2 regions of the Paenibacillus sp. SRL342 genome follow, and region 1 is predicted to be linked to the other one. Evidence: a T-box and tRNA genes for the amino acid it is inferred to sense, from the RefSeq annotation. Region 1 holds a T-box; the other holds one or more tRNA genes.
What was found. A T-box is a leader RNA that pairs with one kind of tRNA and senses whether it is charged. The one in region 1 lies ahead of ileS (isoleucine--tRNA ligase), so its partner is inferred to be a tRNA-Ile.

Region 1 (3,343 bases):
GGTTACGAGGCTGCTGAACGCAAGCGTGCGCTGGTTGCACCTGATTATATGTATCTGGATGATGAGGATATGGGAATGCAGGTGCTCAGTATCACGTCTGATGATCAGAAAATCTCGGAGCTGGAGCATGGGGACTATATGGGTTCCCTGCTCGGGCTTGGGATGAAACGTGGAAAGATCGGGGATATCCAAGTGCTGGAGGACGGTTGCCATACAGTGGTGGCGGCGGAAACCGGCGCTTTTTTATCGCTTCAACTGAATCAGGTGCATCGGTTACATGTGTTCACAGAGTTACTTCCTTTGGATCAGATGCGGTGGTCAGAGAGTAAACTGGAGACGATGGACATTACGGTCGCTTCTCTTCGTTTGGATGGAATCTGCGCAGATGTGTATCGGCTTAGTCGCAGTAAAGTGCTGGTGCCAATCAAAGCTGGTCGCTGCCGTGTGAACTGGAAGGTTGAGGAAGATCCCTCCAAATCGCTAAAAGCGGGTGATGTCGTATCCATTCAGGGATTTGGCCGTTTCAAGGTTATGGAACAGGATGGGATGACCAAAAAAGGGCGCTGCCGAGTGAAAATCGGCAAATTTGCCTGAGTCTGTTGCAGGAAAATCTGCTTTCTTGTCGAAATGTTTATCATAAAGGTGTAGAAAATACGCGGTGTATCCGATATACATTAAGTCAAAGCTTTACATGAACGTTGGAGGGTGCAATTCGGATCCTGCATTCCGTATACGTTGCCAAAGTTAGGCAACAACGATACGGCCCCTTGGGTGGTACCCATATGCTGCAAACCTTCTCTGGACGGGAAGGAACTTTAACAGGAGGTGGACAGCATGCCATTAACGCCGCTGGACATACACAACAAGGAATTTTCCCGACGTTTGCGCGGGTATGACGAGGATGAAGTCAATGAATTCCTGGATCAAGTCATCAAAGATTACGAAGGCGTCATTCGCGAGAACAAAGAGCTGAGCAATCAGTTGCTGTCCGTTCAGGAGAAACTGGATCATTTTTCTACAATTGAAGAGACACTTAGCAAAACGATCATCATTGCGCAGGAAGCTGCTGATGATGTGAAGGGTAATGCGAAGAAAGAAGCGCAGTTGATCGTGAAGGAAGCAGAGAAAAATGCAGACCGGATCGTGAACGAATCGCTGGGCAAATCGCGTAAAATTGCTTTGGAAGTGGAAGAACTGAAAAAGCAGGCCTCGATTTATCGTGCCCGTTTCCGCACGCTTGTTGAAGCGCAGCTTGAACTGTTGACTCAGGATGGTTGGGAAGTGCTGGAGAGCCGGGAGCAGGAAGTGCGTGACCGTGAGCGGGAGATGAAAGAAATTTATTAGTCTGTCGCCTGGTTGACTTTTGTCTGCAAAGAGGCTATAACTATATTCATAATGAATAGTGATTCCATGACGGGTTCAGTACGTTATGATCTCATCCCTCAGAGAGTTGGTGGTTGGTGCAAACCAATGGATGAGTTATAGCCGAATATCTCCCCGGAGAAGTGACGCTGAAGCGGTGATCTTGATTGCCGTGTGTAAGCCGAACCGTAAGCCGTACGTTATAACGGCACCCTGCAGTAGTTTAGCGGGGCATAAGCGCTGTTGATGACAGAGCATACCCAGGCTTGCCTGGATGTGGTTTGTGATGAACAGAATTAGGGTGGTAACGCGAGTATAGCCTCGTCCCTTTCCAGGGACGGGGCTTTTTTGTGTCCAAAAAAGGCGAACGTTCATGAGGCCCGAAGGGACCTCAAGGAGAGAGCCCACCCGCCGGGAAAGCGAAGCACCCGGCAACACCCGCCTCGCGGTAAGGCCATGCGGCGTTCACGCAGGGAATAGCCGCAAAATGGCCGCCACTACGCACATCCCCCCCTCACCCATAAGCGCCACCGATCCCCCACCGACAACCCATCCCGGGTGTCCAGAGGGCGGAGCGCCTATGGGGTCCCCCTTGGCAAGGGGGATTTAGGGGGATTGAAACGCTTTTTGTGGACGGTCCACAATCTAACCAAAGAAAGGGAAGTTGATCATCATGCAACGAGTTGACGTCAAAGAGAAGGCACGTGCCAGAGAATTACGCGTGTTAGATAAATGGAAAACGGAGAATACATTCAAAAGGTCCATCGAAAACCGGGAGGGTAAGCCAAACTTCGTATTTTATGAAGGGCCGCCTACAGCAAACGGTAAACCGCATATCGGTCACGTACTGGGACGGGTAATCAAGGATTTCGTTGGACGGTATAATACGATGAAGGGTTACCGCGTCGTTCGTAAAGCGGGCTGGGATACACATGGTCTGCCTGTAGAACTGGGTGTACAGAAGAAGCTTGGCATCTCCCATAAGTGGGAAATCGAAGATTACGGCGTGGAGAAATTCATTAACGAATGTAAAGCGAGCGTATTCGAGTATGAGCAACAATGGCGTGATCTGACGGAAGGTATCGGTTATTGGACAGATATGGATAACCCGTATATCACCCTGGATAATAACTACATCGAAAGTGTATGGAACATCCTGGCGACGATCCATGAGAAAGGACTGTTGTATCGTGGTCACCGTGTGAGCCCGTATTGTCCGTCTTGTCAGACGACACTGAGTTCCCATGAAGTTGCACAAGGGTACAAAGACGTCAAAGACTTGAGCGCTACAGCGAAATTCAAACTGAATGACAGTGGAGAATTCGTACTTGCCTGGACGACGACACCTTGGACACTGCCTTCACACGTCGCACTTGCCGTGAATCCGGATATGGATTACTCCCGTGTTCGCCAAGAGGATGAAGTGTACATCATGGCTACCAATCTGGTTGAGAAAGTGATGAAAGATACCAAAGGTGAGTATGAAATCATTGGTGCACTGAAAGGTGCCGATCTGGTTGGCAAAACGTATGATCCTCCGTTCAACTACGTACAGGCTGAGAAAGCCAACATCATTTTGGGCGCAGGATTTGTAACGGATGCCAGTGGTACGGGTATCGTACACATGGCTCCTGCCCATGGTGAAGATGACTACCGGGTATGCCGTGAGAATGGCATCAGCTTTGTCAACATGGTGGACCTGGAAGGCAAATTTGTCGCAGAGGTTACTGACTTTGCCGGACGTTTCGTGAAGGATTGTGATATTGATATCGTGAGATATCTGTCCGAGAAGGGACGTTTGTTCAGCAAAGAAAAATATGAGCACAGCTATCCATTCTGCTGGCGTTGTGATACACCACTTCTGTACTATGCTATGGACAGCTGGTTTATCCAAACGACAGCCATCAAGGATCAACTGATTGCCAACAACAGTGAAGTGGACTGGTACCCGGGTCATGTTCGTGAAGGTCGTTTCGGGAAG
Region 2 (3,343 bases), 2.7 Mb from region 1:
TACAAGTGAGAATGCCGGTATGAGTAACGAAAAGATCAGTGAGAATCTGATCCGCCGAAAGCCTAAGGGTTCCTGAGGAAGGCTCGTCCGCTCAGGGTAAGTCGGGACCTAAGGCGAGGCCGAAAGGCGTAGTCGAAGGACAACAGGTCGAAATTCCTGTACCACCGTAAGCCGTTATGAGCAATGGGGGGACGCAGTAGGGTAGTGACGCGGACTGATGGATGTCCGTCTAAGCAGTGAGGCTGATGTGTAGGCAAATCCGCACATTGTAAGGCTGAGCTGTGATGGGGAGCGAAAATTATAGTAGCGAAGGTCATGATCTCACACTGCCAAGAAAAGCCTCTAGCCAGGTGATGGTGCCCGTACCGCAAACCGACACAGGTAGGCGAGAAGAGTATTCTAAGGCGCGCGGAAGAACTCTCGTTAAGGAACTCGGCAAAATGACCCCGTAACTTCGGGAGAAGGGGTGCCCCGGTAGTGTGAATAGCACGAGGGGGCCGCAGTGAAAAGGCCCAAGCGACTGTTTAGCAAAAACACAGGTCTGTGCGAAGCCGTAAGGCGAAGTATACGGGCTGACGCCTGCCCGGTGCTGGAAGGTTAAGGGGAGTGGTTAGGGAGTAATCCCGAAGCTGTGAACCGAAGCCCCAGTAAACGGCGGCCGTAACTATAACGGTCCTAAGGTAGCGAAATTCCTTGTCAGGTAAATTCTGACCCGCACGAATGGCGTAACGACTTGGGCGCTGTCTCAACGAGAGATCCGGTGAAATTTTAATACCTGTGAAGATGCAGGTTACCCGCGACAAGACGGAAAGACCCCATGGAGCTTTACTGCAGCTTGATATTGAATTTGGGTACGATCTGTACAGGATAGGTGGGAGCCTTTGAAGTGTGAGCGCCAGCTTGCATGGAGGCAACGTTGGGATACCACCCTGATCGTATCTAGGTTCTAACCTGGTACCGTAATCCGGTGCGGGGACAGTGTCAGGTGGGCAGTTTGACTGGGGCGGTCGCCTCCTAAAGAGTAACGGAGGCGCCCAAAGGTTCCCTCAGAATGGTTGGAAATCATTCGAAGAGTGCAAAGGCATAAGGGAGCTTGACTGCGAGACCTACAAGTCGAGCAGGGACGAAAGTCGGGCTTAGTGATCCGGTGGTACCGCATGGAAGGGCCATCGCTCAACGGATAAAAGCTACCCTGGGGATAACAGGCTTATCTCCCCCAAGAGTCCACATCGACGGGGAGGTTTGGCACCTCGATGTCGGCTCATCGCATCCTGGGGCTGAAGTAGGTCCCAAGGGTTGGGCTGTTCGCCCATTAAAGCGGTACGCGAGCTGGGTTCAGAACGTCGTGAGACAGTTCGGTCCCTATCTGTCGTGGGCGTAGGAAATTTGAGAGGAGCTGTCCTTAGTACGAGAGGACCGGGATGGACGTACCGCTGGTGTACCAGTTGTTCCGCCAGGAGCACCGCTGGGTAGCTATGTACGGACGGGATAAACGCTGAAAGCATCTAAGCGTGAAGCCCCCCTCAAGATGAGATTTCCCAGTATGTAAGACCCCTTGAAGACGACGAGGTAGATAGGCTGGGGGTGGAAGTGCAGCAATGCATGGAGCTGACCAGTACTAATCGGTCGAGGGCTTATCCAATAGCAAGTGATAATTCGCATGTTTCGTTTCGAATCTAGTTTTCAGAGAACAACACTCTGAAATGTAAGCTACGCGTTTGGTGGCGATGGCGGAGGGGTTCCACACGTACCCATCCCGAACACGACCGTTAAGCCCTCTAGCGCCGATGGTACTTGGACCGCAGGGTCCTGGGAGAGTAGGACGCCGCCAAGCGAAACCCCATTGGGGTATTTTTTTTCGAAAATTGATAAGGGCCCTTAGCTCAGTTGGTTAGAGCGCACCTCTGATAAGGGTGAGGCCGGTGGTTCGAGTCCACCAGGGCCCATAGCAAGACCACAACAAGAAATACACCAGAGTATGGGGCCATAGCTCAGCTGGGAGAGCGCCTGCCTTGCAAGCAGGAGGTCAGCGGTTCGATCCCGCTTGGCTCCACCATTCCCTGATAGCTCAGTTGGTAGAGCACTCGACTGTTAATCGAGTTGTCACAGGTTCGAGCCCTGTTCGGGGAGCCAGTAAGGCCCGTTGGTCAAGGGGTTAAGACACCTCCCTTTCACGGAGGTAACAGGGGTTCGAATCCCCTACGGGTCATAATATGGAGGCTTAGCTCAGCTGGGAGAGCATCTGCCTTACAAGCAGAGGGTCGGGGGTTCGATCCCCTCAGCCTCCACCATATAAACTTTATAACGACGCGGGGTGGAGCAGCCCGGTAGCTCGTCGGGCTCATAACCCGAAGGCCGCAGGTTCAAATCCTGCCCCCGCAATTATACTTTCCTTTGAGAAAGTGATCTGGAACCGTGGTGTAGTTGGCCTAACATGCCTGCCTGTCACGCAGGAGATCGCGGGTTCGAATCCCGTCGGTTCCGCCATTTTTTAATGTAGTAAGGCTCGGTAGCTCAGTCGGTAGAGCAGAGGACTGAAAATCCTCGTGTCGGCGGTTCGATTCCGTCCCGAGCCACCATTTATAACACTATGTAATACGCCGGTGTAGCTCAACTGGTAGAGCAACTGACTTGTAATCAGTAGGTTGGGGGTTCAAGTCCTCTCGCCGGCACCATGTAATCCTGGAGGATTAGCGAAGCGGCCAAACGCATCAGACTGTAAATCTGCTCCCGTACGGGTTCGGTGGTTCGAATCCATCATCCTCCACCAGTTTTTCTATGAGTCATTAGCTCAGTTGGTAGAGCACCTGACTTTTAATCAGGGTGTCGAAGGTTCGAGCCCTTCATGACTCACCATTATATGCGCGTGTGGCGGAATTGGCAGACGCACTAGACTTAGGATCTAGCGTCTTTGACGTGGGGGTTCAAGTCCCTCCACGCGCATCCCTTATTTGCGGAAGTGGCTCAGCGGTAGAGCATCGCCTTGCCAAGGCGAGGGTCGCGGGTTCGATTCCCGTCTTCCGCTCCAATATTTTGCGCCCTTAGCTCAGCTGGATAGAGCGTTTGACTACGAATCAAAAGGCCGGGAGTTCGAATCTCTCAGGGCGCGCCATTATAACTTCATATTTTGCCGGCGTGGCGGAATGGCAGACGCGCTCGACTCAAAATCGAGTGGGAAACCGTGGAGGTTCGAGTCCTCTCGCCGGTATAGATAACGGGATGTAGCTCAGCTTGGTAGAGCACCTGGTTTGGGACCAGGGGGTCGCATGTTCAAATCGTGTCATCCCGATTGTTGTTATGCGGGTGTAGTTCAATGGTAGAACTTTAGCCTTCCAAGCTAATA

Region 2: it encodes a tRNA-Ile, which carries the amino acid that the T-box ahead of ileS (isoleucine--tRNA ligase) is inferred to sense. The anticodon was not compared.

What each region holds. Positions count from the first base shown of each region.
Region 1 covers NZ_OZ481790.1:4,890,187-4,893,529, reverse strand. Annotated here, with positions in the region: gene AC4E8D_RS21565 (YlmH family RNA-binding protein) at 1-594, shown strand, start outside; gene AC4E8D_RS21560 (DivIVA domain-containing protein) at 835-1,344, shown strand; T-box leader at 1,402-1,694, shown strand; gene ileS (isoleucine--tRNA ligase) at 2,036-3,343, shown strand, end outside.
Region 2 covers NZ_OZ481790.1:337,009-340,351, forward strand. Annotated here, with positions in the region: rRNA gene AC4E8D_RS01510 (23S ribosomal RNA) at 1-1,642, shown strand, start outside; rRNA gene rrf (5S ribosomal RNA) at 1,718-1,834, shown strand; tRNA gene AC4E8D_RS01520 (tRNA-Ile) at 1,873-1,946, shown strand; tRNA gene AC4E8D_RS01525 (tRNA-Ala) at 1,981-2,056, shown strand; tRNA gene AC4E8D_RS01530 (tRNA-Asn) at 2,058-2,133, shown strand; tRNA gene AC4E8D_RS01535 (tRNA-Glu) at 2,138-2,209, shown strand; tRNA gene AC4E8D_RS01540 (tRNA-Val) at 2,216-2,291, shown strand; tRNA gene AC4E8D_RS01545 (tRNA-Met) at 2,309-2,382, shown strand; tRNA gene AC4E8D_RS01550 (tRNA-Asp) at 2,410-2,487, shown strand; tRNA gene AC4E8D_RS01555 (tRNA-Phe) at 2,504-2,579, shown strand; tRNA gene AC4E8D_RS01560 (tRNA-Thr) at 2,600-2,675, shown strand; tRNA gene AC4E8D_RS01565 (tRNA-Tyr) at 2,685-2,770, shown strand; tRNA gene AC4E8D_RS01570 (tRNA-Lys) at 2,781-2,856, shown strand; tRNA gene AC4E8D_RS01575 (tRNA-Leu) at 2,863-2,943, shown strand; tRNA gene AC4E8D_RS01580 (tRNA-Gly) at 2,954-3,028, shown strand; tRNA gene AC4E8D_RS01585 (tRNA-Arg) at 3,036-3,112, shown strand; tRNA gene AC4E8D_RS01590 (tRNA-Leu) at 3,130-3,208, shown strand; tRNA gene AC4E8D_RS01595 (tRNA-Pro) at 3,216-3,289, shown strand; tRNA gene AC4E8D_RS01600 (tRNA-Gly) at 3,300-3,343, shown strand, end outside.